Regions from separate parts of the Micromonospora sp. CNZ299 genome, predicted to be linked through region 3. Evidence: riboswitches for the same ligand, from Rfam matches in the RefSeq annotation. Region 3 holds a riboswitch; each other region holds the start of a gene.
The links. A riboswitch is a leader RNA that binds a small molecule or an ion and turns the genes downstream of it on or off. The one in region 3 is predicted to bind cyclic di-AMP.
Positions count from the first base shown of each region.

Region 1: linked by a shared signal. The riboswitch ahead of CLT68_RS09150 (VldE C-terminal domain-containing protein) and the one ahead of CLT68_RS20000 (LysM peptidoglycan-binding domain-containing protein) in region 3 are both predicted to bind cyclic di-AMP.
Region 2: linked by a shared signal. The riboswitch ahead of CLT68_RS16330 (C39 family peptidase) and the one ahead of CLT68_RS20000 (LysM peptidoglycan-binding domain-containing protein) in region 3 are both predicted to bind cyclic di-AMP.
Region 4: linked by a shared signal. The riboswitch ahead of CLT68_RS31285 (coiled-coil domain-containing protein) and the one ahead of CLT68_RS20000 (LysM peptidoglycan-binding domain-containing protein) in region 3 are both predicted to bind cyclic di-AMP.

Region 1 covers NZ_PEFG01000001.1:1,901,969-1,909,094, forward strand. The annotation lists gene CLT68_RS09145 (carbonic anhydrase) at 216-944, shown strand; gene CLT68_RS09150 (VldE C-terminal domain-containing protein) at 1,001-2,020, opposite strand; cyclic di-AMP (ydaO/yuaA leader) riboswitch at 2,025-2,155, opposite strand; gene CLT68_RS09155 (YibE/F family protein) at 2,322-3,692, opposite strand; gene CLT68_RS09160 (heavy metal translocating P-type ATPase) at 4,002-6,122, shown strand; gene CLT68_RS09165 (metal-sensitive transcriptional regulator) at 6,129-6,425, opposite strand; gene CLT68_RS09170 (heavy-metal-associated domain-containing protein) at 6,524-6,733, shown strand; gene CLT68_RS09175 (hypothetical protein) at 6,747-7,126, shown strand, end outside.
Region 2 covers NZ_PEFG01000001.1:3,478,187-3,485,312, forward strand. The annotation lists gene CLT68_RS16305 (alpha-ketoglutarate-dependent dioxygenase AlkB) at 1-470, opposite strand, end outside; gene CLT68_RS16315 (acyltransferase family protein) at 1,005-2,258, shown strand; gene CLT68_RS16320 (hypothetical protein) at 2,350-2,703, shown strand; gene CLT68_RS16325 (hypothetical protein) at 2,836-3,606, shown strand; cyclic di-AMP (ydaO/yuaA leader) riboswitch at 3,891-4,032, shown strand; gene CLT68_RS16330 (C39 family peptidase) at 4,266-5,120, shown strand; gene CLT68_RS16335 (alpha/beta fold hydrolase) at 5,254-6,006, shown strand; gene CLT68_RS16340 (polysaccharide pyruvyl transferase family protein) at 6,034-7,126, opposite strand, start outside.
Region 3 covers NZ_PEFG01000001.1:4,421,985-4,429,110, forward strand. The annotation lists gene CLT68_RS19980 (SDR family oxidoreductase) at 1-652, opposite strand, end outside; gene htpG (molecular chaperone HtpG) at 803-2,731, shown strand; gene CLT68_RS19990 (nitroreductase family protein) at 2,798-3,343, opposite strand; gene CLT68_RS33400 (ThuA domain-containing protein) at 3,552-3,818, shown strand; cyclic di-AMP (ydaO/yuaA leader) riboswitch at 3,973-4,145, shown strand; gene CLT68_RS20000 (LysM peptidoglycan-binding domain-containing protein) at 4,146-4,817, shown strand; gene CLT68_RS20005 (hypothetical protein) at 4,943-5,314, opposite strand; gene dinB (DNA polymerase IV) at 5,438-6,625, opposite strand; gene CLT68_RS20015 (VOC family protein) at 6,683-7,120, opposite strand.
Region 4 covers NZ_PEFG01000001.1:6,924,858-6,931,983, forward strand. The annotation lists gene CLT68_RS31275 (AAA family ATPase) at 1-2,104, shown strand, start outside; gene CLT68_RS31280 (cation diffusion facilitator family transporter) at 2,212-3,129, shown strand; cyclic di-AMP (ydaO/yuaA leader) riboswitch at 3,243-3,374, shown strand; gene CLT68_RS31285 (coiled-coil domain-containing protein) at 3,380-4,444, shown strand; gene CLT68_RS31290 (hypothetical protein) at 4,610-5,110, shown strand; gene CLT68_RS31295 (SRPBCC family protein) at 5,135-5,602, opposite strand; gene CLT68_RS31300 (PfkB family carbohydrate kinase) at 5,798-6,760, shown strand; gene surE (5'/3'-nucleotidase SurE) at 6,757-7,126, shown strand, end outside.

The DNA of each region.
Region 1 (7,126 bases), 2.5 Mb from region 3:
TCTCCGGATGCCGACCCTGCCCTCGAGGAGTCTCGTCGGCCCTGCCCGAGGTGCGTTACCCAGGGGCGAGCTGAGGTCAACGTATGAAATCCATATCACGTATACCTTGACGCATCTTACGGTGCGTGTGACCGTAAAAGCCGAGCCAGCGCCCGCCGCCGGCCCGGCTCAAGAGCCGGTTGACCAGGTCAGATGCGTCGAGACGAGGTGCGGGGATGAGTCATTCCGGAACGCCCGGCGGACAGCCGGGCCCGCAGCGGACCACCGACCGCGCCCCGGCGCTGAGCGAGCCGGCCCGCGCGTACGCCGAGTTGGTCGCCGGCAACCGGCGCTTCGTCGGCGGCGCCCCCCGCCACCCCAACCAGGACGCCGGGCACCGGGCCGCTGTGGCCGACGGGCAGCACCCGTTCGCGGTGATCGTGGGCTGCTCCGACTCCCGCCTGGCCGCTGAGATCATCTTCGACCGCGGGCTGGGCGACCTGTTCGTGGTCCGCACCGCCGGCCACACCGCCGGCCCCGAGGTGCTCGGCAGCGTGGAGTACGCGGTGACCGTGCTGGGCACCCCGCTGGTGGTGGTGCTCGGGCACGACTCGTGCGGTGCGGTGCAGGCGGCCCGGGAGGTCGCCACGACCGGCACCCAACCTCAGGGGCACCTGCGGGCGGTGGTCGACGCGGTGCTGCCCAGCCTGCGCCGGGCCGAGACCGAGGGTGTGCAGGACATCGACGGCATCGTCGACATCCACATCGCACAGACCGTCGAGACGCTGCTCGGACAGTCGCCGGTGCTGGCCGACGAGGTGGCGCAGGGGCGGTGCGCGGTGGTCGGTGTGTCGTACCGGCTCGCCGCCGGAGCGGTCCGCCCGGTGGCCGCCGTGCCGGCCGGCTTCGCGACGCTCGGCGAGGAGGCCGGGCCCCTCGACCCGGCCGCGCCCGCCGCCGCCTGACGCGACGAGGGCCGCTCCGCGCGACGCGGAACGGCCCTCGGCGAGGGTTCAGCGGGTCAGAGCAGCGACATGTGGACGTGGTCGGTGTGGTTCGACGGCCCGCTGTACGAACTCCAGCCGGTCGCCGGGAACCAGATCTGCCGGTTCCAGATCACGTAGTAGATGCCCAGCCGGTCGGCGTTACGGATGAGGAAGGCGGCGACGTTGTTGCCGTACCTCCGGGTGTCATCGTTGTGCCACGGGGCGAAGCCACTCTTCTGCAGCGACCAGTCGCAGGCACGGCCCTTCGGGTGCTCCCACGGCCCACCGGAGCGGTAGCAGCCGACGAACCGGTTGTAGCCGGCCGCCTTGACCTCCTTGTACGCGTGCAGGGTGCGGGGCGTGACGCAACCGGACGTGGTCGGGTCATTCTCGCTGCACGACTGCGGCTTCCAGTCACCGTCGGCGGTGCGACCCGGGCCGATCTTGGCCACCTTCGAGGTGGCGTCCACCAGGCCGCCGGTGAAGCCCTTGCCGCCGACGAGGGAGAGCGCCTTGTCCGCCTCGCTCTTCCGCTTCGCCATCAGGGCGGTCTGCTTCTGCTGCTCGCGGACCTCCGCGTCGAGGGCCAGCTTGGCCTGCTCGGCGCGGGCCTTCACCGTGTTGACCTCGGCGAGCTTCTTCTCATTGACCATGTTCATCTCGTCGAGCACCGCGGCGCGCTGGACGAAGGCGTCGGGAGCCTTGCTCTCCAGCAGCATCGCGAGCGCGCCGATCCGGCCGGTCCGGTACGACTGGGCGGCGATCAGCCCGACCTGTGGGGTCAACGCGTCCAGGTCGGCCTTGGCCCGGTCGACCTCCCGGGCCAGCTCCAACTGCCGCTTCTTGGATTTGTCCAGTTGGGACTTGGCGGCGGAGTAGTCGCGGTTGGCCTGCTCGATGACGTCGGTGAGCAGTTTCGGCTCGCCGTCCTCCTCGTGCCCGGACGGTGTGGGGGTCGTCGGGGCGGCGTGGGCCGGGAGGGGCCCGGCGAGCACGGTCAATGCGGCGATCACGGCCACCACGGGTGTCAACCAGCGGCGTAGGGGTGCCGTCACAATGTTCCCTTCCGTCGACCGCCGACCGGGTTAGCTGACGGGTTCGGGGCGGAAGTGGCCCCTACCGCTGACGCGGATTCACCCCACGTACCTGGGTCCCCGATTCGCCGGTTGGCGATTGGGCGGTGGCACCGCAGGCGCCGCTTCGCGCCTTCATCGGTAACCGGCAGCGAGGTTACCCGAGAGTCGGCCGGGTGAGCTACGCCTGGATGCCGACCAAAAGCGTCATTTCGCCATAGCGTTGAGTGACCAGTGACGTGGTTCTCAGGGTGGACGCCCGATCTGGTCACGCTGAGGAGTGTCACCATGCCGTATCCGTGCTCCTGTTCGGCTCCGGCCACCCGTCGGTGGCGGTGGATGGGGGTGGGGTCCGCGTCGGTTCCGGGTCGTCGGGGCGACCCGCTCGCGGTGAGATGAGTGCGGCCAGTGCCTCCGACCGGTCCGGCTGAGGTCGCGGGGCGGAAGCGTCGGTGGACGGTGTGGCGTCCGCACGCCCGGCCGCGGTCACCACTGCGGCCAGCCCGGTGGTCAGTGGCACGGCGGCGATCAGGCCGAGGGTGGCGACCGCGCTGCGGACGATCTCCTGCGCGAGGAACTCGCTGGTGAGGATCTGCCCGATCGGCCGCGCGTCGGCGGTGAGCAGGAGCAGCAGGGGCAGCGACGCGCCCGCGTATGCCAGCACGATGGTGTTGACAGTGGAGGCGATGTGCGCGCGGCCGACCCGGGTCGCGGCCCGGTAGAGCTGCAACCGGGTCAGGCCGGGGTTGGCGTGCGCCAACTCGGTGACGGTGGCCGCCTGGGTGACCGTCACGTCGTCGAGCACCCCGAGCGAGCCGATGATGATCCCGGCGAGCAGCAGACCGTGCAGGTCCACGTCGCCCTGGAACATCGACAGCGTGGTGGCATCCTCGCTGCCGAAGCCGGTGAGGTGGGTTGCCGCCGTCGCGATCGTGGCGAGCACGCCGGTCAGCACCAGGCTGCCCAGGGTGCCGAGCACCGCGACCGAGGTCTGTGCGGTGACCCCGTGCGTCAGGTAGAGCACCACGAACATGATCAGGGCGGCACCCACCACCGCCATCAGCAGGGGTGACTTGCCGGCGCCGATGCCCGGCAGCACGAAGGTGAGCAGGATGGCGAAGCTGGCCGCCAACCCGGCGAGCGCGGCCAGACCCCGCCACCTACCGAACGCGACGATCGCCGCGGCGAAGACCACCGCCAACCACAGCATCGGGGTGCCACGCTGGTGCTCGGAGATGTTCCAGTTGCTGGTGGTGGGATCGGTGGGATCGGTCAGCTCGACCAGGATGACCTCGTCGCCGACCGCGACCCGGGGTGCGCCGGGCCCGTCGGGCACCGGTGTCTGCACCTGCTGGCCGGCGGACGGCCCGTCGTCCACCCGGACGTCGACAGTGCCGCACGGCCCGCCGCCGACGCGTGGTGTGCCCTCCGGGCTCGACGGCGTCGGCGGGCATGGTTCGGTCACCACCCGGGTCACCGTGCCGGGGAAGCGCGGCACATCCGCCCCGCCGTCGGTCTCCGGTGCCCCACCGCGCGGCCAGAGCAGCAGTGCTGCGAGCACGGTGGCGACGAAGAGGGGCACCACCGTCATGATGAGGATCCGCCGGACCCGGGGCGGGGCGGACGGAGCGGGGCGGGTGTGGTCGGAACCCAAGGCGAGACTCCCAACGATCCGGTGCGGGGTACGTGTCAGTGGACCGGTCGGTTCATCCGCACTGCGGAATCGCGGCGGGAGACGCGGCGGATCGCTGACCGGCGACCACCCGATCACGGATGGTCAGTGCCCGGCCCGGGCGGCCAGGAGCGACGCCACCGGGTGGCGGCGCCGGTGCCCGTTCGTGCAGCGGCATGCGGGGGGTCATCGTGGGGAATGCTAACCAGCCCGGCCCGGGGACGCAGGTCGTGACGGAGTGTCGCCGCCGAACCGCTCGCGTGCCGGTCCCCGGCCAGGCATGTTGGACACATGCCCGCTCAATTACCGCCCGATCCCGGCCATGAGCGGCACGCCACCCCGGCCAGGCCGCCGGAGAGAGCCGGGCACGACAAGCACGCCGGGCGCGACAAGCACGCCGGGCACGACAAGCACGCCGGGCACGACAAGCACGCCGGGCACGATCCGGCGATGTTCCGTCGTCGCTTCTGGGTCTGCCTGGCGCTCACCATCCCGGTGGTCCTGGCCAGCCACCTGGTCTGGGACCAGCTGGGTCTGAGCTGGGACGTTCCCGGCCGCTCCTGGGTGGGTCCGGTGCTCGGCTCGGCGGTGTTCTGGTGGGGCGGCTGGCCGTTCCTGGTCGGTGCGGTCCGGGAGGTGCGGGACCGGGCGCCCGGGATGATGCTGCTGGTCGCGATGGCGATCACCGTGGCGTACACCGCGTCCCTGGCGACCAGCGTGGGCGTCTTCGACCTGGACTTCTGGTGGGAGTTGGCCGCGCTGGTCACCATCATGCTGCTCGGGCACTGGCAGGAGATGAAGGCCATCGGGCAGGCCCGGGGAGCGCTCGTGGCGCTGGCCGCGCTGCTACCGGACGAGGCCGAGCGGGTGGCGGCGGATGGCCGGGTCGAGGCGGTGCCGGTGACCGGTCTGCGGGTCGGTGACGTGGTGCTGGTCCGCCCGGGCGGGCGGGTGCCGGCCGACGGGCGGATCATCGATGGCGGCGCCGAACTGGATGAGTCGATGATCACCGGGGAGTCGCGGCCGGTCGCCCGGTCGACGGGTGATCGGGTGGTGGCCGGCACCGTCGCCACCGACTCGGCGATCCGGGTCGGTGTGGAGGCGCTGGGTGAGCAGACCGCACTCGCCGGCATCCAGCGCATGGTCGCGCAGGCCCAGGCTTCCGGTGGGCGGACCCAACTGCTGGCCGACCGTTTCGCCGCGGCGCTGTTCTACGTGGCCACCGGCACCGCCGTGCTGACCGTGCTGGTCTGGACCGCGCTCGGTCAGCCCGACGAGGCGGTGGTGCGTGCGGTCACCGTCCTGGTGATCGCCTGCCCGCACGCGCTGGGTCTGGCCATCCCCCTGGTCGTCGCGCTCTCCACCGCGTTGGCCGCGCGGTCCGGAATCCTGGTCAAGGACCGGTTGGCGTTGGAGCGGATGCGGACGGTCGGCGCGGTTCTCTTCGACAAGACCGGCACGCTGACCCGGGGCGAGCACGCGGTCACCGACGTGGTGACGGTGCCGGGCATCGGGCGGGACGAGGTGCTGCGGATCGCGGCGGGTGTCGAGTCGGACAGTGAACATCCGTTGGCCCGGGCGATCGTGGCGGCGGCCGGACACGCAGGCCCGGCCCCGGCCGCCGGTTTCCGGTCGCTGCCGGGCCGCGGTGTGCAGGCGACGATCGACGGTACGGAGTACGCGGTGGGCGGGCCGGCGCTGCTGCGGGAACTGGGCCTGTCGCTCCCGACGGAACTGGTGACGGCGAACGAGCGGTGGTCGGCGCGGGGTGCGGCGGTGCTGCATCTGGTGCGGCTGCCGGACACCGTGCTCGGCGCGTTCGCGTTGACCGACGAGGTGCGTCCGGAGGCCCGGCGGGCCGTCGACGAGCTGCGTGCCGAGGGCGTCCGAACCATCGCCATGATCACGGGTGACGCCCGCCCGGTCGCCGAGGCGGTCGCGGCCGAGGTCGGTTTCCGGCCCGGTGTCGACGAGGTCTTCGCCGAGGTGCTGCCGGGGGAGAAGGACGACCGGGTGGCGGAGCTCCAGCGGCGAGGGTTGATCGTGGCGATGGTCGGTGACGGGGTGAACGACGCTCCGGCGTTGGCCCGAGCGGACGTCGGTATCGCGATCGGCGCGGGCACCGATGTGGCGATCGAGTCCGCCGGGGTGGTGCTGGCGTCCTCGGACCCGCGCGGGGTGGGTGCCGTGGTCCGGTTGTCCCGGGGCTCGTACCGGAAAATGCGACAGAATCTGGCCTGGGCGGCGGGCTACAACGTGGTGGCGCTGCCGCTGGCGGCGGGTGTGCTGGCCTGGGCCGGCGTGGCGTTGAGCCCGGCGGTGGCAGCGGTGCTGATGTCCGCTTCCACCATCGTGGTGGCGCTCAACGCGCAGTTGCTGCGCCGCGTCCGTCTCGACCCGGCGCCGGACTGAGGGGCGTCAGCCGCGCTTCATCAGCCGGCCGACCGCCGCCATCATCTCGGTGGCCATCTCGTCGGCCCGGCCCTCGGCCGCCCCCTCGTGCATGCAGTGCCGGGCATGCCCGTCGAGCAGCCCCAGCGCCACCTTGTCGAGTGCGGCCTGGATGGCGGAGATCTGGGTGAGCACGTCGATGCAGTAGCGGTCGTCGTCGACCATCTTCTCGATGCCGCGGACCTGCCCCTCGACGCGGCGGAGCCGCGTGAGCAGCTGGTCCTTGCTGGCGGTGTACCCGCGGATCGGGGTGGGTGTGGTCATGCGAACCAGGATAGCGTACCCCTGGGGGGTATGGTACGGTCGTCTTCGGGTGGGATACCCCCACCGGGTACGGGTAATCCGTTCAGGGAGGCGTTCCAATGGTCAACACGACGTACCAGGTGCAGGGCATGACCTGTGGGCACTGCGTCAGCGCGGTGAGCGCCGAGGTCGGCGCGATCCCAGGCGTGCAGGACGTCCAGGTCGACCTCGCGGCCGGCCGGGTCACCGTCAGCAGTGACCAGCCCCTCGACCCGGCAGTTGTCCGGGCTGCCGTCGACGAGGCCGGCTACGACCTCGTCGACGCGTGATCGGAGGACGGGCATGCGCACCGTGACGAGACTGGCCGGGTTCGCCGTGGGCCTCGCGGCGGTCTTCGGCACGACGTACGGGATCGGCCGGGTCGTCGACCGCGCCCCGGTGGTCGAGGGCCGGCACGACGGCGACGGCGCCCATGCGACGGGCGAGCACGACGACACGACCGACCGGCTCCCCGGCGGCCTGCTCGTCTCCGACCGGGGCTACACCCTCGAACCGGTCGACACCCAGGCGGACGAGTTCGCCTTCCGGATCGCCGGGCCGGACGGTCAACCGGTGACCCGGTACGACGTGGCGCACGACAAGCAGATGCACCTGATCGTCGCCCGGCGGGACCTCTCCGGCTTCCGTCACGTGCACCCCGAGCTGGCAGCGGACGGCACCTG
Region 2 (7,126 bases), 940 kb from region 3:
CGCAGCAGCAGCGGTCGGGGTGCTCCGAAGGAGACGATCGCGACGATGGTGTCGGTGTGTGCTGACCGGCCGATGGTGTCGCCGTGCCAGGCGACGCTGTCCCGTCCGGAACGGTAGAGGCACATGCCTGCGGTGACGAAGGGCTCGCCCAGCTCGGGCGCGTAGTGCCGGGTCAGCTCCGCCCGTGCCGTGGTGAGCACGGAGTGGGGGAGTTGCCGGTCGCCGCCATACCAGCAGAGCAGGCGGGGCACGTCGACCTCGGTGTCGTACATGGTGCGCCGCTCAGCACGCCAGGGCACCTCGGTGAGCAGGGTGTTGAGGACGGCGTCGGAGCCGCGCACCCAGCCCGGGAGGTGGTCGACCCAGGCGCCCCGGCTGAGCTCGTGTCGTCGGATCTGACCGGGCAGTGGCCCCAGGGCCGGCTCGGCGTCGGCGAGGTCGAGCATCGACGGCTGGTAGGCGGCCTGCATCATGCGGCCACCCTAGCAGCCCTTTCGTACACCCGTGCTATGCCTGTGCCACGCGGATCCCTCAAGATCGTGCTCGATCCTGGATGTAGTGCCCGTGCGATCGAGGAGACTATTTCCAGGATCGAGCGTGACCGTGGCGGGCGCGGCGTTGCTCGCGTGCGACAGCGTCAGTCGCCTACGCCGGCGGGCGTACGGCGTCGAACACCGCGTCCACGACCCGTGCCCTTCCCTGCCCGTCGACGGTGGACCAGGCTTGCGCGGCGCGGCGCGCGCCGCTGCGGCGAGCCGAGCAGCCCGTGCAGGATGCGCGCCGCCGTCGCGCGCGCGGCTCGGGTCCGCCACCAGGGCAGCCTGTGCCTACCCTTCTGCGTTGGCGGGGTGGAACGCGTCCGGTTCACCCGGGAGTGCCCCGGGTAGGGTGCCCCGGGTACGGCCCCTGCTGGGCCGTCGCGGGCGTCGCCGTCGCGCCGTCCGACGTCGTACCGAGGAGGACACGCACGTGCTGGTGACCTTGCCGAGCGTCGGGATCCCAGCATGACGAGCGCCGCCGCGGCGACGGCTGCCCGGCCCGCCCCCGCGTCGGCCCGGCTGCCCTCGCTGACCGGGCTGCGCTGGATCGCCGCGTTGCTGGTCTTCGGATTCCACGCGGGCACCATGCGGATCATCGCCGAGCCGGACTACAAGGCCGTGGTCGACGCGCTGTTCACCCTCGGCCTGTCCGGGGTGCAGTTCTTCTTCATCCTGAGCGGTTTCGTGCTGGTCTGGTCGGCCCGCGTAGGCGACTCCCGGCGCACCTTCTGGCGGCGACGGGTCGCCAAGATCTATCCGAATCACCTGGTGCTGTGGGGGGCGGCGCTGCTGGTCGCCTGGTGGTTCGCCGACCCGGTCCTGCCGGCGGTCGCGCTGGAGAACCTGCTGTTGTTGCAGGCCTGGGATCCCCGACCGGGCTGGTTCTACAGCATCAACACCGTGAGCTGGTCGCTCTCCTGCGAGTTCTTCTTCTACCTCTGCCTGCCGTTGGCGCTGCCGCTGCTGCGCCGGGCCCGGCCGAAGCTGCTCTGGGTGCTGATCGTCGCGCTACCTCTGCTGATCCTCGCGCTCTGGCCGGCCCAGCACCTGGTGCCGGAGGCGAGCCGCTGGTGGTTCACGCAGATCTTCCCGCCCGTACGGTCGCTGGAGTTCTGGATGGGCGCGGTGGCGGCCGAGCTGATGCGCCGTGGCCTCTGGCGGGGCCCGGGGCTGACCGCAGCCAGCGTGATCTTCCTGGCCACCTGGGTGGCAGCGGCAGAATGGATTCGCGCCGAGCTGTGGACCACGCTGCTCGCGGTGGTGTATCTGCTGGTGATCACTGCCGCCGCGGACGCGGACGTCCGAGGTAAGCGTTCCCCATGGCGGTCCCGACCGGTGGTCTGGCTCGGCGAGGTCTCCTTCGCCTTCTACCTGGTGCACGTGCTGGTGATGACGAGCGTGCTGCGCTGGAGCGGTGACTGGGGGACCGGCTTCCAGGGCTGGCGTGGCCCCGTCGCGGTGCTCGGCTTCCTACTGGTGAACCTGGTCCTCGCCGGGCTGCTGCACCGCTTCGTCGAGACCCCGATGATGCGCCGGCTCGCTCCACGCCGCCCGGCCCGCCAGGTGGCCGTCCCTCAGCAACGCACCGCCAGCATTGAAGTCAACGGCCGCGAAGACCGCACCGCCGATGGCGTCGGGACCCAGGCCCAGGCCGGCGAAGCCGCCGTCGGCGACGTCGAGCAGGCCAGCGATCGATCGACGTACGTCGACTCGCGCTGAGGCGTCCGCACTGGTCAGCACGGTCGGCGCGGCGTACGCCGACACGCCCGTGGTCGATGCGCCCGGGCCGGCGTGACGGTAGCGTGGGGGCGTGCTTCCGGTCGCGTTCACCTGTCCCCTGTGGTGGGTGGCGCGCTGGGCGACACGGGTGCTGACCAGCCTCGCCGTCGTCGCGGCCCTGGCGCTTGGCGCAGGCCCGGCCTCGGCCGCCGCGCCAACGCCGACCGCCGCGTCAACGCCGACCGTGCACGCGGCCTCAGCGGTCGCTGAGGGAGCCGCCGAGAAGGCCTTCCCGGTCTGCTCGGTCGACTCGCACCCGGCCCTGCGCGGCCGGGGCGTCATCGTGGTGGCCGGAATGCCGGTGGTGTGCGCGGCCGGGTCTGAACGGCTGCCCCTCGTGGACGGTCCGAGGAGCTGGGCGCCCCGGGCTCCGCCCGGGCGCTGATCCACCGGGAGGAGCGTCCCGTCGCCGCGCCCTGTCGATCCACCCGTCCCGCACCTCGCCGATCCGTGGCCCACCGTGGCCCGGTGGCCGGTGGGGCTCCCACCGCATTGTTCTCTCCCCGAGGTGCCGACCATGGAGACCGTCGTCTTCTACCAGTTCGTGACCGAGGTGCCGCAGGCCGCCGCCATCTGGTCAGCCCTGTTCCTGCTGGCACTGGGCGTACTCATCGTGCTGACCGCCCGCCCCGAGCGGGACCGGCCAACGGACGACCCGGCCCCGGTGGCGCCCACCGCCCGGGAGTTGGCTGAGGCCGAGGCCGTCGACCTGCGTCGGTACGCCGAGGAAGTGGCCGTCGCCGCGGCCGGCGCGGGGCAGAACGCCCGGCGGCGACGGGCTTCCTGGCTGACCGCTCAGGAGCAGATGGAGCGGGCCTGGGGCAGGTACGACGAGGCGGACGCGGCCGCGCGTCGCTTCGCGGGGGCCGGGGCGCTGCCCACCCCGCATACCCCCCGCACCCCCGCCGAGTACGCCTCCCGGGAGCGCTACCTGCATCGCGCGGCGGCGGCGGCGCACTGGCGGGGCGACCTGACCATGGCGCAGTTCGGCGACGTGTTCGGGCACCGGCACGGTTGGGATCCCCGGCGGCACCCGGTCGAGCAGGAGGTGCTGCTGAGCCGGGCGATCCGGGACGCGAGGCTGGCCGACTACCAGGCCGCCGCCACCCGGGAGCGGGCCGCCTGGCGGGACGCGGAACTGGCCGCCGAGTCGGCCCGCACTCTCGCCGAGGAGGCGTACGCGGCAGCGGCCCGGCTGCGGCCGAACCCGGTACCCGCCCGCCGGGCGGCTACCCGGGCGTTCCGCCCTGCCCTCGTGGCACGTTGGCGCCCGGCTCGCGCGGGTTGAGCCCGATCCGTTATGTGAGCCCGGTCATGTCAATGGCGAATCGGGCGTCGGGCACGATTGGCTCGATTTTTCCCGTGATTGTGGCCGCATATTCGGCGGCCTGTCCGGTTGTCGCCCGCAGGCGTCGCCGTAACCGGTTGTCCCATCGAGTCACATCATCGGCAATACGCGCAGAAATTGTCGCGCCGATTGGGGTTTACACAGGTGAACCCGGCTTGGCAGGGTGAGAGCCGGCCAGTACTGTCGTCCTGTCCGGTGCGGTAACCGTTCGCAAGAGGCGACGCCGCGCCGACCCGCTCAATCGTGATGAACGAACCGGGGACCCATCAGTAAGTCCGGGGTGAATCCGCGAGCCACGGCCCGCGGTAGGGCGATCTTCCCGCCCGAATCCGTCAGCTAACCCGGTAGGCGGTGTCGGAAGGAGTTCCATCCTCGTGCAGCACCTTTCCACCCCTCGGTTGTTCCCTCGCCTCCACGGCGTAGCGGTGCCCCCGCTCATTCGTCCAGTGACGGTGAGCTGACCCCCCCGGGTCATCGCCTAACCGCCCGGCCGCGCCGGGCGTTCCCCTGAGCGGTTCACCATCCGCGGACCATCGTCCGCGCGCTGGCGCCTGCCCGGATACCGGTCCCGCCCCGGTGTGCCGCTCTCCCCCCGATCCGTGGAGGACCCCGTGAAGCACACCCTGAAGCGTCAGCTCCGTCGCCTCGCCACCGAGCGTCCGTACCAGATCGTTGCCGCCTCCGCCGCGGCCCTCGCCATCGCCACCACCACCGGCGCCCTGCTCACCACCGCCGACGACGCGCCGGCCAGCCAGCACACCGCGACCACTGTCGCCGAGATGCGCAGCGACACCGCTGCCTCCCGCAGCGAGGCGCGCGACGCGTCCCCCTCGGCCAGCACCGCACCGACCACCGCCGCCCCCGCGCCGGCCACCAGTGCCGCGTCGCCCGCAGCCACGGCCAGCAGCAACCCGGATCTGACCCGTAAGCCGGAGCCGCCGAAGCCGCCCGCGACCAAGGTGCTCGACTACGACTACCAGGCGCAGAACACGTACTACAACTGCGGCCCGGCTGCCACCCGCAACGCGCTCAGCGCCGCCGGCATCGACCGCACCCAGAATGAGCTCGGCGCCGAGCTGGGCACCACCGAGATGGGCACCAACTCGGCCCTGGACACCACCCGGGTGCTCAACGCCGAGGTGAAGGGCTCCCCGTACCGGACCCGGATGTTCGCCGGCACGCCCAGCCCGGCCCAGATGGACCAGCTCCAGGCCGACGTGGTCAAGGCCATCACCGACGGCCGTGGCGTGGTCGCCAACGTCGTCGGCGACGCCACCGACACCAACGGCGGCTGGCACTCCTACGGTGGCGGTCACTACATCGCCGTCGTGGGTTACAAGGACAACGGCCGCACCGTGCGGATCGCCGACTCGGCGAACCCGGCCGACGCGTCGTACTGGATCACCACGATCAACCTGGCCAACTGGATCGCCAGCCGGGGCTACTCCGCCTGACCCAGGCACGTTGACCGCTTCGGGCGCCGTCCTCCACAAGGGGCCGGCGCCCGCGGCGTCTTCACCGGGCGGTCAGGCCTGCGCCGCATCGACGACCCTCGTACCTGGTCGCGAACCGTGGGAGACTGCGGCCGTGGTGGATGAATCAGGTGGCCGGGCAGGCCGTGGGCCGATCCTGTTGCTGCTGCACGGGATGGGGGCGACCGGGGACGTCTGGCTGCCCTCGGCCCCACTGCTGAAGCAGCACTGGCCCGGGCGGTGGCTGGCACCGGACCTTGCCGGTCACGGCTGGTCGGCCCCGCTGCCGTCGTACTCCTTTGATGGGTTCGCCGAGCGGATCGCCCACGGCCTGGTCGCCGACGACCGGATCGTCGTGCTCGGGCACTCGCTGGGCGGGGTGGTCGGCCTGGCGTTGGCCGCCCGCGCCGCCGGGATGCCGGTGGACGCGGTGGTCGGGCTGGGCATCAAGGCGGTCTGGTCACCCGACGAGCTGACCCGCGCGACCGAACTCGCCGCCCGCCCGGTGAGCTGGTTCGCCAGCCGCACCGAGGCGGCCCGCCGCTACCTGCGCGTCTCCGGGTTGGTCGGCCTGGTCGCGCCGGATCATCCGGTGGTGGACGCCGGGTTGCGTCAGGTCGACGGCCGGTGGCGCCTCGCCATGGACCCGACAGCCTTCGGCGTCGGCGAGCCAGACCTGGCCCCGTTGCTGGCGGCGACCGACGTGCCGGTGGTGCTGGCCCGCGGGGAACACGACTCGCTGGTCACCGACGAGCAGCTCAAGGCGTACGGCGTACCGGTCGTCACGCTGCCCGGTCTCGGCCACAACGCACACGTGGAGGACCCGGCTGCCGTGCTGGCGCTGCTCGACCCGTACCGACGCGGGTGAGCTGGATGAAGCGGACGCGGTGGCTGGTCACCTGGCTCCGAGCATCCGGCGGACCCGGCCGGCGACGGCCTGCTTGACCCGCTCGCGCAGTGACCGCGCGTGGAGGGTATTGACCTCTGTCTGGAGCGTCCGGGTTTCGTCCCGCAGCCACTGGATGCGCGTCAGCAACTCCTCGGGAGAGTAGGCGGAGACCGGCCGGACCGCAGCTGGGTAGACGGTCTGGCGGACCTGCTCGTCGAAGCGGGTGGCGCTGTCTCCATCGGCGAACGAGAGGCCGAGGTCGTGCTTGGCGAGGAACGCGGTGATCCGCGCGAAGCGCTCCTTGTGGCCCTCGTTCAGGGCCGTGTAGTCGGCTTCCGCATAAAGTTGGGCAGCGTCGACGTCGGCCGGCGCATCGCGCAACAACCGGTGCGGGATGTCGAAGTATCGGGCCAGCTCCAGGGTGCGCGAGTCGTGCGCCAGCAGATAGCCGGGGATGCCCGAGATCAGCGCCGTGATGGTGCCGTGGATCCGGGTGCCGAAGGCGAAGTCGAACCCGGAGAGATAGTCCATCCAGGGCCACGGGTCCATGAACATCCGCACCTTGTCCTCGACGAAGAGCGGGTGCGAGGTGTGGATCGGCATGTCGGCGGTCTTGCCCCGCAGCTTCGGCGCGTCGCCGTAGAGCAGGGTGCCGAGGGTGTAGAGGTCCTGTGCCACGTAGCGCAGGTTCGGGTAGCGCTGGTGGTGGTGCAGGATGAGGGGGGCCAGCGCCTTGACGTACGGCGAGATGACGAACGCGAGCCGGTCGTCGATGCCCAGGGTCGCCTTCGTCTTCTCGATGCGCAGGCTGTCGCCGTGTAGGAACATCGACGGGCAGCCGATCTGCTCGACAGCCGAGAAACCCAGCTTGCGTAGGTAGTTCTCGGTGATCTCGCCGCGTACGCCGATGCTGTGCGAGTGGTCGAGCACCGCCCGGCAGAACGCGCTGACCGGCTCGTCGATCGGGCGGAGCTGCTCCAGGTCGCCGTCCACGTCGGTCTGCGCCCCGACTCCGAGCACCACCACCGGGATCTTCAGCCGTTCGATCAGCCGAGCCATCGACGTCAGCCGCTTCGCGTAGTCATGGCGGAACGCGTTG
Region 3 (7,126 bases):
CCTGCACCTGGCGGCTGAGATCGTCGGCGAGGATCTCGTACGCGTCGGCCTCGATGCCGTCCACCCCGATCCGGGCGATCGTCGCCGGGTCCAGTTTCGGGCCGGTGACGTCGGCGGCCATGTCGGTGTCCAGGTAGCCGACGTGCAGGCCGGCGACCCGGATGCCCCGCTCGGCGAGCTGGACGCGAAGGACGTTGGTCATCGACCACTCGGCGGACTTGGCGGCGCTGTAGGCCCCGTGGATCGGCAAGCCGAACCAGGACAGCACGGAGAGCACGTTGAGGATCGTTCCGCCGCCGTTGCCGGCGATGACCGGCGCGAACGCCCGGACAGTCGAGAGGGTGCCGATGTAGTGGGTCTCCAGCTCCAGCCGGACGAGGTCCAGGTCGCCGTCGAGCAGATCGGTCCGGGTGTCGATGCCGGCGTTGTTGATCAGCAGGTTCACGTTCCCGGCCAGCTCGGCGGCTGCGGCCACCGAGGCGGGGTCGGTGATGTCGAGGCGGACCGGTGTCACGCCGGGCAGGTCGACGCTGTCGGGGTTGCGGGCGCCGGCGTAGACGGTGGCGCCCCGGGCGAGGAGTTCGGCGGCCAGGTGTCGGCCGAGGCCACGGTTGGCGCCGGTGACGAGAGCGGTGCTTCCAGCGATCTTCATGGCCGTCACGCTATCCGACCTGACTTACGTTTACCAAAGTCAGCTACGTCACGACGGTGACCCCCCTGAATCGGGAATGCGACCCCGAGGCGGCCACAACCCTGCCGGTGATGGCTCGTATCCTTTCCGCGAACCTCCGCACGAGCCGAGATGGGAGACGGTGTGAGCAACCAGGCCGAAACGTTGGAATTCCAGGCCGAGGCGCGTCAGCTCCTCCAGTTGGTGGTCCACTCGATCTATTCGAACAAGGACGTCTTCCTGCGGGAACTCATCTCGAACGCGTCCGACGCCCTGGACAAGCTGCGACTGGCCACGCTTGTCGACAAGGACCTCGTCGCCGACACCGACGACCTGCACGTCGCCCTCGAGGTCGACCGGGACGCCCGTACCCTCGCCGTGCGGGACAACGGCATCGGGATGACCCGCGACGAGGTCGTCCAGCTGATCGGCACCATCGCCAAGTCGGGCACCGCCGAGCTGCTGCGCGAGCTGCGCGAATCCGCCGACGCCCACGCCTCGCAGGACCTGATCGGCCAGTTCGGCGTCGGCTTCTACGCCGCGTTCATGGTCGCCGACCGGGTCACCCTGCTGACCCGCAAGGCCGGCGAGACCGGCGGCACCCGCTGGGAGTCCACCGGCGAGGGCACCTACTCGATCGAGTCGGTCGACGAGGCGCCGCAGGGCACCACGGTGACCCTGCACCTCAAGCCGGTCGACACCGAGGACAACCTGCACGACTACACCGCCGAGTGGACCGTCCGGGAGATCGTCAAGCGATACTCCGACTTCATCGCCTGGCCGATCCGGATGAGCGTCGAGCGGCCTGGCGCCGACGGCGAGGCCGCCACCAGCGAGGTGCAGACCCTCAACTCGATGAAGGCACTCTGGGCTCGACCCCGCGACGAGGTCGACGCCGCGGAGTACAACGAGTTCTACAAGCACGTCAGCCACGACTGGGCCGACCCGCTCGAGGTCGTGCACATGAAGGGCGAGGGCACCTTCGAGTACGAGGCGCTGCTGTTCCTGCCCAGCCACGCCCCGCTCGACCTGTTCTCCCCGCAGGGCCGCCGCGGCGTCCAGCTCTACGTCAAGCGCGTCTTCATCATGGACGACTGCGAGGCGCTGGTCCCGACCTACCTGCGCTTCGTCAAGGGCGTGGTCGACGCGCACGACCTGTCGCTGAACATCTCCCGCGAGATCCTCCAGCAGGACCGGCAGATCCAGATCGTCCGCCGTCGCCTGGTGAAGAAGATCCTCGCCACGGTCAAGGACCTCAAGGCCAACCACGCCGAGAGGTACCGCACCTTCTGGACCGAGTTCGGCGCGGTGGTCAAGGAAGGGCTGATCGACGACACCGACAACCGCGACACCCTGCTGGACCTCCTGTCGGTCGCCTCCACCCACGACCCCGCCGAGCCCACCGACCTGGCCGGCTACGTCTCACGGATGAAGGACGGCCAGAGCGACATCTGGTACGCCACCGGCGAGTCCCGGGCCGCCATCGAGAACTCGCCGCACCTGGAGGCGTTCCGGGCCAAGGGCCACGAGGTGCTGCTGCTCACCGACCAGGTCGACGAGGTGTGGGTCGAGCGGGTCGGCGCGTACGACGGTCGGCCGCTGCGGTCCATCGCCAAGGGCGAGATCGACCTGGACACCGACGAGGAGAAGCAGCAGGCCGAGGCCGAGCGCGAGCAGCAGCGGCAGGAGTTCGCCGCCCTGCTCGACTGGCTGGGCACCACCCTGACCGACAGCGTCCGGGAGGTGCGCCTGTCGTCGCGACTGACCACCTCGCCGGCCTGCGTCGTCGGCGACGCCCACGACCTCACGCCGACCCTGGAGAAGATGTACCGGGCGATGGGGCACGAGGTTCCCCCGACCAAGCGGATCCTGGAGATCAACCCCGGTCACCCGCTGGTGTCCGGGCTGCGCAAGGCCCACGAGCAGGGCAGCGACCAGGCGGCCCTGACCGAGACCGCCGAGCTGCTCTACGGCCTGGCGGTGCTCGCCGAGGGCGGTGAGCTGACCGACCCGGCCCGCTTCACCCGGACGCTCGCCGACCGGCTGGCGCGCACCCTGTAGCTGGCGTACCCCGCCAAGCGGCGGGCTTCCCGGGTCACCGGGTGGCCCGCCGCCGGCGGCGGCCGGCTACCAGCGGTTCCAGTGGGCGAACCCGTCCGCGTCGGCCTGCGGACCGGGCTTGAAGTCGGTGCCCAGGGTGAACGCCACCGGCGTGAGCGCCACCTGCACGACGGTGTCGTAGGGGATGCCGAGCAGGTCTGCCATCTCCCTTTCGTAGCTGAGATGGCTCGTGGTCCACGCGGTGCCGAGCCCGCGTTCCCGAGCGGCCAGCATGAAGCTCCAGAACGCCGGGATGACCGAACCCCAGGCCCCGGCCTGCCCGCGCACGCTGGCCAGCTCGGCGCGGGACTCGACCCGCAGACAGGGGATGAGCAGCAGCGGCACCTCGTGCAGGTGATCCGCCAGGTGTTGCAGGCTGCCGGCGATCCGGCCCCACTGCTCGGAGGCGAAGTCCATCCTGCTGAAGGCCGGCCCGGTGCCGCCCGACGCGGGTGGCGGTGCCATCAGCCCGAGTCGCCACAGTCGGGCGACGGCGGCCCGGGTCCGCGGATCCTCGACGAAGATGAAGTCCCAGCGTTGCCTGTTGATTTCGTGATTTCGAAAACCGTCCAAATGAAGAGCGGAGCACGGTCATGCCGGTCGACACAGTGATCTTCAGCGGGGAGGGCCCGCACGCCGATCCCTGGCACCCGTTGTCCGAGACCAGCGCGGCGATCGCCAAGCTCGTCGGCGACGCGGGCCCGGTGGCGATCGTGACCACCGTCGACCAACTCGCGGCAGCGCTCGACGGCGCCCGCCTCCTGGTGGTGAACGCCAGCGCATCGAGCACCCGATCACTACCGGTCTCGTGGACTTCGAGGTGCACGACGAGCGCTACACCGACCTGGAGTTGCTCGACGGCGTCGACGTCGAGACTCTCTACGTCCACGACGAGGGTGGCGACACCCACCCGCTCGTGTGGGCGCGCACGGCCGGGAGCAGCCGGATCGTCTACAACGCACTCGGTCACGACGCGCTGTCGTACGAGTCGCCGGGGCACGTCGAGTTGCTGCGGCGCATCGTGCTCTGGCTCCGTCACCGCATCTGATCCGCAACGGTCCACGGTGGTCACTGCACACCGACCGGCCGCCCGCAACCGCTGGGGGTGACGCCCCGCGTACCCCGGTGAAGAACTTCACAGGGGTTGGGCGATCGTCACCGACCGTGCCTAACGTCGGTCGGGTTCGCCACTGCGGACACCACGGCCGGCAACGCCAAATCCTGCCCCCGGTCGGTGGAACCCAGTCACCCGGGCAGGAGCGGGGGACCCAAACGTTCCTCGGTGCACGTCACCTCGGGGTGAAGCCGCCATCGTGCGGCCGGGCTCCTCGGCCCGAACCCGACAGCTCACCTCGCCGGCGTGGAGGAAGTTCACATGACGTCTGTCTACACGCCCCGTCACCGACGGGTCACCACCCGCCGTCTCGCCGTCGGCACCCTGGCCGTCGGTGCGGTCACCGGTGCTGTCGCCCTCTTCGGCCCGGCCGCCCCCGCGCAGGCCGCGGTCAACTGGGACGCGATCGCCAAGTGCGAGTCCGGCGGTAACTGGAAGATCAACACCGGCAACGGCTACTACGGTGGCCTGCAGTTCTCCCAGAGCACCTGGGCCGGCTACGGCGGCAAGAAGTACGCCGCCCGCGCCGACCTGGCCAGCCGCGGCGAGCAGATCGCCATCGCCGAGAAGGTGCTCGACGGGCAGGGCATCGGCGCGTGGCCGACCTGCGGCAAGAAGGGCGGCTCGTCGAGCGGCTCCACCGCGAAGCCGTCGACGAAGTCCACGCAGAAGCCCACCGCGAAGTCCACGGCGAAGCCCACCGAGCAGCAGGAGCGGCCCTCGCGGCGGGAGCAGCCGGCGACCCGCAACCACGAGCGCACCGCGCCGACCACGGGCGGCCAGACGTACCTGGTCAAGCCGGGCGACACCCTGTCGGAGATCGCCGACAGCCACCGGGTGACCGGCGGTTGGCAGTCGCTCTACGAGCACAACCGGCAGCTGATCGGGGCCGACCCGGGCCTGATCTTCCCGGGTCAGCGGCTCAGCCTCTGACGGTCTTCCCGCGTCAGCGGCTCAGCCTCTGACGGATGACACACGAACGCTCGGCCGGGTCACCGGCCGAGCGTTCGTACGTGTGGTGCGGATCAGCCCGAGCGCCCGTACCCCGGGGGAAGCCGTCACGCCGCGGAGGCGGATGCCTTCGACCCTCGGTGCGACGCGACCGGGCCGGCGTTCCAGCCCCAGCGGGGCGCCGGTGCGCTGCCCTCCCCGGACCAGCCCGTGCCGCCCTCCTCGTTGTCGCCGCCGTCGGTGGTCATCTCGACCGGGGCGGGTGTGCTGCGGGCAAGTCGCATCGACTGCTCCGCGCCGGCGCGGGCCGCGCACGGCCAGGACTGCCCGGCGCACTGAAGGTTGCGGCACTGACCCTCGTCGTCCGGCTCGTGGGCGCTCAGCACGTCGATCGCCAGTTGCCAGAGCAGCGGGTCGGTTACGTCGTGCGGCCGTTCGGCAGTGCGACTCGGCCGGTTGCTGGTGTCGTCGTCGGACATTGTGGGTCCCCCCTTGTCAGGCTGTACCCCACAAGGGTCACCCGTCAGCCGCCGGCTAAACCGCCGACCTGCTGTGATGTGTCTCCGGTCGCAGCGGTCGCCGGGACGCCGCACGCAGATCGGTCAATCCGGCAGCAGCGGCATCTCGACGCCCGGCTCCCGGCCGAGCAGGACCGCTCGGGTCAGCGCCGTTGAGCCGAACCGGTCGCGGACCGCGTCCACCGCGGCGTCCAACTCCGCGCCAGGATCGCGGTGAAACGGCAGCTCCGGTTGCACGGGGTTGTCGTCCAGGTTGCCCACTGAGACACCGATCAGGGTGACACCACGACGATCGATCTCGGTCAGCGCTGCTCGCAGCAACGCGCGCGCGGCGGCGAGCAGCGGCGTCGTGTCGGCGGTCGCCTTGCCGATGGTGTGCGAGCGGGTCGCCCGGGTGTAGTCGCCGAAGCGCAGCCGCAACACCACGGTGCGACCGGACCGCCCCGCCGCCCGCATGCGGCGGCTGACCCGGTCGACCAGGCCGGCGAGGATGGCATCCAGCTCCGCCGGGGCATGCGGGGTGCGGCTCAGCGCATGCTGCGCGCCCATCGAGCCGCGTCGCCGGCCGACCTGCACCGAGCGAGGATCGCGGTTGTGCGCCAGGGCGTGCAGGTGCCTGCCGGCGCCCGACCCGAGCAGCGACACCAGGGCGGCCTCACCGAGCCGGGCCACCTCACCGACCGTACGGATCCGGCGTTCCCGCAGCTTCGCTGAGGTGACCGGGCCGACGCCCCACAACCGCTCGACTGGCAGTGGGTGCAGGAACGCCAACTCGGCGTCCGGTGCGACCACCAGCAGACCATCCGGCTTCGCCACCCCGCTGGCCACCTTCGCCAGGAACTTCGTGCGGGCCACACCCACCGTGATCGGCAGGTGGACCCGTTCACGAACCTCCCGGCGCAGCCGCTCGGCGATCTCGGCCGGCGACCCGACCAGCCGCCACAGGCCACCGACGTCCAGGAACGCCTCGTCGATGGAGAGCCCCTCGACCAGTGGCGTGGTCTGCCGGAAGATCTCGAAGACCGCCCGGCTCGCCGCCGTGTACGCCGACATCCGGGGTGGCACCACGATCGCGTCCGGACAGAGGCGGCGCGCCTGCTGACCACCCATCGCGCTGCGTACGCCTCGCGCCTTCGCCTCGTAACTGGCCGCGAGGACCACGCCGCCGCCGACGATCACCGGCCGCCCCCGCAGGCGCGGGTCGTCACGCTGCTCGACCGACGCGTAGAAGGCGTCCAGGTCGGCGTGCAGGATGCTGGCGCCGGGCGACACGTACACATGTTCGCATGGCAGGTGGCCATCTCTGCAATGAGCTGGGCGAACGCCCGATCAGTCGAGGCAGAACTCGTTGCCCTCCGGGTCGGCCAGGACGAGGTGACCGGCACCCAGTGGGGGAGCGGGCTCGTGGCGACTGAGTCGGGTGGCGCCGTATGCGGCGAGTCGTTCCGCCTCCGCCTCCAGCGCCGCCATCCGCTCGTCACCCGTGAGCCCGGGAGCGGCCCGCACATCGAGGTGTACGCGATTCTTCACCCGCTTGGGCTCGGGCACCCGCTGGAAGAACAGGCGCGGTCGCACACCCTCGGGGTCGACCACCGCTGAGGCGTCGTTGCGGTTTTCCGGCGGGACCCCCATCGCGTCCAGCGCCTGCTCCCACGATTCGAAGTTTCCGGGCGGTCCCTGCAACTGGTAGCCGAGGGCCTCGGCCCAGAACTCGGCCAACCCGGCGGGGTCGGCGCAGTCGAACGTGATCTGGACGTCGCGGGCCATGTCAGC
Region 4 (7,126 bases), 2.5 Mb from region 3:
GACCGGCCTGGAGCAGGAGATCGCCGTCGAGCAACGCCACCTCGACAGGGTGTACGCCCGACTCGCCGAACTGCGGCAGTCGGCGGTCCGCGCCGAGCGTGACGGCTACCGGATGGCTCGGGTCGGCACGCACGGGGCGCTGGTCGAGCGCGACGCGATGGTCTTCCACGCGGCGCAGCGGCGACACACCCTGGACGCCGAGCACGAGGGGCTGGTCTTCGGCCGGCTGGACCTGCGCGACAGTCAGGTGCTGCACGTCGGGCGCCTCGGCATCCGCGACGAGGACGCCCGCACGCTGGTCGTCGACTGGCGGGCGCCGGCCGCCGCCGCCTTCTACCAGGCCACCCCGGCGCAGCCGCTGGACGTGGTGCGCCGCCGCACGATCCAGTCCCGCGCCGAGCGGGTCACCCGCATCGAGGACGACCTGCTCGACCCGAACGCCGCGCCGGAGGGCATGACGGTCGTCGGTGACGGCGCGCTGCTGGCCACCCTGTCCAAGGCCACCGGCCGGGGCATGCGGGACATCGTGGCGACCATCCAGCGGGAACAGGACGAGGCGATCCGCTCCCCCGGCTCCGGGGTCACGATCGTCGCGGGCGGCCCCGGCACCGGTAAGACCGCTGTCGCCCTGCACCGGGCCGCCTTCCTGCTCTACTCCGACCGCAGCCGGTACGCGGGCGGCGGCATCCTGGTGGTCGGCCCGTCGTCGGTCTTCGTGGAGTACATCGGCTCGGTGCTGCCGTCGCTGGGCGAGGACACCGCGACCCTGCACTCGCTGGGCACCCTGTTCCCGGGCATGAGCGCCACCCGCCCCGACCCGCCCGAGGTGGCGGCGGTGAAGGGCTCGCTGCGGATGCGTCGGGTGCTGGAGCGGGCTGCCCGCGACGCGGTGCCGGGCGGCCCGGGTGAGCTGCGGCTGCTCTACCGGGGCACGCTGCTGCGGCTGGACCGGCCGGCACTGGACCGGATCCGGGACCGCGCGTTGCAACGGGGTGCCCGCCGCAACGAGGTGCGCCGGGCCGGCTTCGACGGGGTGTTCGCCGCGCTCTGGGCGCAGGCCCGTGAGGTGGGCATTCGACTGCCGGACCAGCGGACCTTCGAGGCGGAGATCGCCGAGCGGTCGGAGTTCCGGGAGTTCCTCAAGGCGTGGTGGCCCCGGCTGCACCCTCGACACGTTCTGGGCTGGCTGGCGCAGCCGGACCGCCTGCGCCGGTACGCCGGGGGGATCCTCTCCTCCGCGGAGATCCGGCTGCTCAGCGCCGCGTACCGGCACCTGGACACGACCGGGCTGACCATCGCCGACATCGCGCTGCTGGACGAGCTGGACTCCCTGCTCGGCAAGCCGGCGCAGTCGGCAAAGGCCCGGCGCGACCCGTTCCAGCTGGCTGGCGGCGTACGCGAGTTGAGTACCCTCGGCGAGCGGCAACGGGCCGCCCGTGCGGCGGCCCGGGAGCGCCCGGAGGACTACCGGGACTACGCGCACGTGGTCGTGGACGAGGCGCAGGACGTCTCACCGATGCAGTGGCGGATGGTCGGTCGACGTGGCCGTCTGGCCTCCTGGACGGTGGTCGGCGACCCCGCCCAGACCGCGTGGACCGGGGACCCCGACGAGCTGGACCGGGCCCGGGACCAGGCGCTGGGTCGGCGCAAGCGGCACGATTTCACGCTCACCACCAACTACCGCAACTCCTCGGAGATCTTCGCGGTGGCGGCGGCGGAGATCCGCCGGCTCTATCCTGACCTGCCGCTGCCGACCGCGGTCCGCTCCACCGGGGTCGACCCGGTCGAGCTGGCGGTGCCCCCGAGCGGGTTGGAGACCGCGACAGTGGAGGCGGCCGCCGGCCTGCTGGCCGAGGTGGAGGGCACCGTCGGCGTGATCACGCCGGTCCCCCGCCGCGACGAGGTCGCCGGCTGGGTCGCCGCACTCGGCGCGCCGAGGCTCCAGGTGGTCACCAGCCTGGAGGCCAAGGGCATGGAGTACGACGGGGTCGTGCTGGTCGCCCCGAGCGAGATCCGGGCGGATCCGGGTGCCGGGGTGCGCACCCTGTACGTGGCGCTCTCCCGGGCCACGCAGCGCCTCACCACCATCGACCCGACCGGCTGATCCGTGCTGGCGAGCCGCCGGCGAGAGTTGCCACCCCTACACTTGCATACATAGCGATGTGAACATACATTTGACCGGGTCCCGGCTGGCGGCGGAGGGTGGTTCTCGTGGGCGCAGGTCATGACCACCACCACGGGTCCGTCGCCAATGCCGCACACCAGCACCGGGGCCGCCTCTGGGCGGCATTCGGGCTGCTCGCCACCCTGATGGTGGTCGAGGCGGTGGCCGCCCTGCACACCGGCTCGCTCGCCCTGCTCTCCGACGCCGGACACATGTTCACCGACGTGCTCGGCATCGGGATGGCGCTCGCTGCGATCACCGCGACCCGGCGGGCCACCGGTGACCCGCAGCGCACCTTCGGGCTCTACCGACTCGAGGTGCTCGCCGCGCTGGCCAACGCCGTCCTGCTCTCCGGCGTCGCGATCTACGTGGTGATCGAGGCGATCCGCCGCTTCGGCGACCCGCACGAGGTCATCGCCGGCCCGATGCTCGCGGTGGCCGTGCTCGGCCTGCTCGCCAACATCGCCGCCTTCGCCCTGCTCCGCGCCGGAGCCCGGGAGAGCATCAACCTTCAGGGTGCCTACCTGGAGGTGCTCGGCGACCTGCTCGGCTCGGTCGGCGTGATCGGCGCCGCACTGCTCATCACCGTCACCGACTGGTGGTGGGCCGACCCGCTGGTCGCCGTCGCCATCGGCGTGTTCATCCTTCCGCGCACCTGGCGGCTGGCACGGGCCGCCGTCCGCATCCTGGTGCAGGCCGCCCCGGAGCACCTCCAGGTGACCGCCGTGCACGACCGACTGGCCGCGGTCCCCGGTGTGGTCGAGGTGCACGACCTGCACGTCTGGACGCTCACCTCCGGCATGGACGTGGCCTCCGCACACCTGACCATGGCACCCGGGGCGGAGGTCGGCGCGGTGCTCACCGCCGCGCGTACGGCCCTGCACGACGACTTCCGGATCGAGCACGCGACGTTGCAGATCGAGCCGGGTGCCGCCTCCGGAGCGTGTGGCTCGATCGAGTGGTGACAGCAGCCTCTCGTGACGACGAACGCACCTTCGGTCACATTGGCTGCAGCCACCCCACTGGCACCGGTAGGCTCGGTCCCGGCCTCCACCAGGCGGCGCCCTCCCGGCGCCGGTGGTGGTCGCCGCCTAATCGCCCGCGAGGGCGAACCGGGGAACCACGTACCTGGGGTGCATCCGCGTCAGCGGTAGGGATCTTCCGTCCCGAACCCGTCAGCTAACCCGGTCGGCGGCTGACGGAAGGACATGCACAGTGGCACCAGCACGACCACCCGCCGCCCGACTGGCGGCCCTGATCGTCGCGATGTTCGCCCTCGGCGTCGCGCTCCCGGCCGGCACCGCCTCGGCCGCTCCCCCGACCGGCCTGCGGGCCGCCGCCCCCGACTCCGACGAGGAGGGCGGCACCCCCGCGCTGCGAGCCCAACTCGAGGCGGCCAGCAAGGGCTACCTGGACGCGAAGCGCGCCCTGGACGCCTCGGTGCAGCGGCAGCAGCAGCTCACCACCCAACTGAAGACCATCGAGGTCGAGCTCAACCAACGCAGCGGCAAGGTCGGCGAGATCGCCGGCGTCGCGTACCGCACCGGTCGGCTCAGCGCGATGTCGGCGCTGCTCAACAGCGACAGCCCGGAAGGCTTCATGGACCGGGCAGCCGCACTGGACGCGGTGGCCGCCAACGAGGACCGGGTGCTGCGCGACCTGCTCAGCAGCAAGGACGAGGCCAACCGCACCCAGGTCGCCCTGAACGGTGAGATCAACGAGCAGCGCAAGCAGGTCGCGGTGATGGCCAAGCGCAAGGAGCAGGCCGAACGGGCCCTGACCGTGGCCACCACCCCCAAGCCGCAGCCCGCCGCCGACACCGACTCCAACCGGGGCACCTCCGCCGCCAACGCGAAGGCCGCGCCGCGCAACTCCGACGGCTCCTGGCCGTCGGAGACGTGCAGCGTCAACGACCCCACACCGGCCAGCGGCTGCATCACCCCGCGCACACTGCACGCCCTCAACCAGGCCAAGGCCGCCGGCTTCACCCGGTACGTCTCCTGTCACCGCCCCAGCGGCTCCGGTGAGCACCCGAAGGGCCGGGCCTGCGACTTCGCCGCCCAGAAGGGTGGCTTCGGCGGCGACGCCACCGGCGGCGACAAGACGTACGGCAACAACCTGGCCGCGTACTTCATCCGCAACGCCGACCGGCTCGCCGTGCTGTACGTGATCTGGTACAGGCAGATCTGGCTGCCCAGCAGCGGATGGAAGTCCTACAGCGGGGCGGGTGGCGACCCGTCCAGCGACCACACCAACCACGTGCACCTGTCGGTCTACTGATCCGGCCGTTCCCCAAAGTGTGTGATGCCTGTGAGTCATCTTGATGACTCACAGGCATCACGTTCGTCCGGGCAGAGCTGTCCGACCGGGCTACGTCGCCGGGCGTACCCCTGATGTCGTCGCTCGTCGGACGACCCGGCGGCGGTCGGCGGGCAGCATCGCGGTATGCCTCGGATCCCACCCAGCGCCCGCAAGGGGCTGCTCACCCTGCACCTGGTCACCTCGCTGGGCTGGCTCGGCGCCGACCTGGTGCTGCTCACTCTCGGCATCGCCGTGCAGCGTGGTGCCGACCCTGCGGTGCTCTACCCGGTCGGCGCGCTGGTCGGCACCGTCCTGTTCGCGCCGCTGAGCGTCCTGGTCTGGCTCATCGGTGTCGCCAGCTCGCTGCTCACCCCGTGGGGCCTGCTGCGCTACCGGTGGGTGGTGGTCAAGCTGGTGCTCACCACGGTGATGGTCGGGCTGGTGCTGTTCCTGCTCACCCCGAATCTGCGGCACGCCGGAGCGGTGGGCGCCGCCCTGCCCACACGGGACCGTGCCGACCTGGTGATCGCCCCCGCGGTGTCGACCAGCCTGATGATCATTGCGACGGTGCTGTCCACGTACAAGCCGTGGGGACGGCGTCCCGCCGCGCGGCCCGCCCTGGCGGGCCGCGCCCGCAACCGGTGACCCCACTGCCGTCCCGCGCTCGGGTCAGGCTGGGGGCGGCGGGTCGCCGGTGCGGTCGAGGGCAGCGCCGAGGCGGGTGGCCAGGGCGAGGTGGGCGGCCCGGGCCTGACGGAACGCGTACCGGAACAGCGGGGTCGGCGCGGTCAGGGTGATGTCGACGTCGATCCGGGTCAGGCCGTCCGGCTCGGGGCGCAGCCGGGTGTGGTTACGCACGGTGGTGGCCGGCCACTGGCGGGCCACCATGACGATCTCGTCGTCCTCGCTGATCAGGACGTCCGCGTGGTAGGTGGTCCGGAAGCGCAGCGGGCCGGCAGCCAGCCGGTCGTTGATCGTGTAGCTGGCCTGCGCACCGGGTCGGGGCGGCAGTCGGCGGACCCGGACGATCAACGGGTGCAGCTCACCCTGCCGGGTCAGGTCGCTGAGCAGCGCCGCCGCCTCGGCCGGCGAACACCGGGCCTGCACGGTGTAGCTGAAGGTATCGCTGCTGAGCACACCGTCTCCCGCCGTCGATGGTCGCACGATCGTCCCGTACCGATGTCTGGCTGGCAATGTCCGAGGGCCGGCCCGGGCCGGCCCGATGACACGCCCAGTCACCGGTTGGCGCATTAAGGTCGTTCAGTGAGGAATCACCCGACCGTGCTGGAGGCGGACATCATGAACGGCGACGATCCGGTGAGCGGGCACGTGATGGTCTTCGCGCCCACTCCACAGCTGACGGTGACCGTTGACCAGCCGAACGACCACCCCGAGCTGCACCTGCACCCCGGCGGGCAGGGCGTCTGGCAGGCCCGGATGGTGATGTCGCTCGGTGTCGAGGTGGTGCTCTGCGCCGCCCTCGGCGGCGAGATCGGCCAGGTGCTGGAGCCGCTGCTGGTCAGTGAGGGCGTGGACCTCAAGACGGTGGCCCGTGATTCCGGCAGCGGCGGGTACGTGCACGACCGCCGGGACGGCTCCCGGCAGGAGATCGCCGACGTGCCCGGTCAGCCGCTGAGCCGACACGAACTCGACGAGCTGTACAACCTGGCCCTCGGCGAGGGCCTGTCTGCCGCGGTGAGCATCCTCAGCGGGCCGAACGAGCCGTGGCTCGTGCCTGCCGACCTGTACCGACGCTTCGCCGCCGACCTCAGCGCCAACGGCGGTCGAGTGGTGGTCGACCTCTCCGGCGGTCACCTCGGCTCGGCGCTGGAGGGCGGCGTCTTCTTCCTCAAGGTGAGCCACGAGGAGCTGATCCGCGACGGCCGCGCCCGCAGCGACGACATCGTGGAACTGACCCGGGCCATGTACGAGCTGCACGCGGCCGGCGCCGAGACGGTGGTGGTGAGCCGGGCCGACCAGCCGGCGCTCGCGCTCATCGACGGGGAGCTGTTCGAAGTCGAGATGCCCCGGTTGGAGGCCGCCGACCCGCGCGGCGCGGGCGACTCGATGACCGCCGGGGTGGCCGCCGTCGTGGCCGGCGGCGGGGACATCCGGACCGCCATCCGGACCGGGGCCGCGGCCGGCGCGCTGAACGTCACCCGGCACGGCCTGGGCACCGGACGACTGGACTCGATCACCGGCCTGGTGGAACGGGTCCGACTGGTGCCGGCGGACAGCCGGCAGCAGGAGCGGACCACCCCGGACGAGCTGGCCGACCGGGCGGTCGACCGATGACCCTGCGGGTGCTGATCACAAACGACGACGGGATCGCCGCGCCGGGCATCCAGGCACTGGCCTGGGCTGCTCGGCAGCGGGGCCTGGACGTGGTGGTCGCCGCACCGCTGGAGGAGGCGAGCGGCACCAGCGCCGCGATGAGCGCCATGGAACGGGACGGACGGGTGGTCGTGAACGACCACCCGCTGCCCGACCTGGAGGGCGTGCCGGCGTACGGGGTCGGCGGCTCACCGGGCTTCATCACGCTGATCGCCCTGCACGGCGCGTTCGGTCCGCCGCCATCGGTGGTGCTCTCCGGCATCAACCGTGGCGCCAACGCCGGCCGGGCCGTGTTGCACTCCGGGACGGTGGGGGCCGCGTTCACCG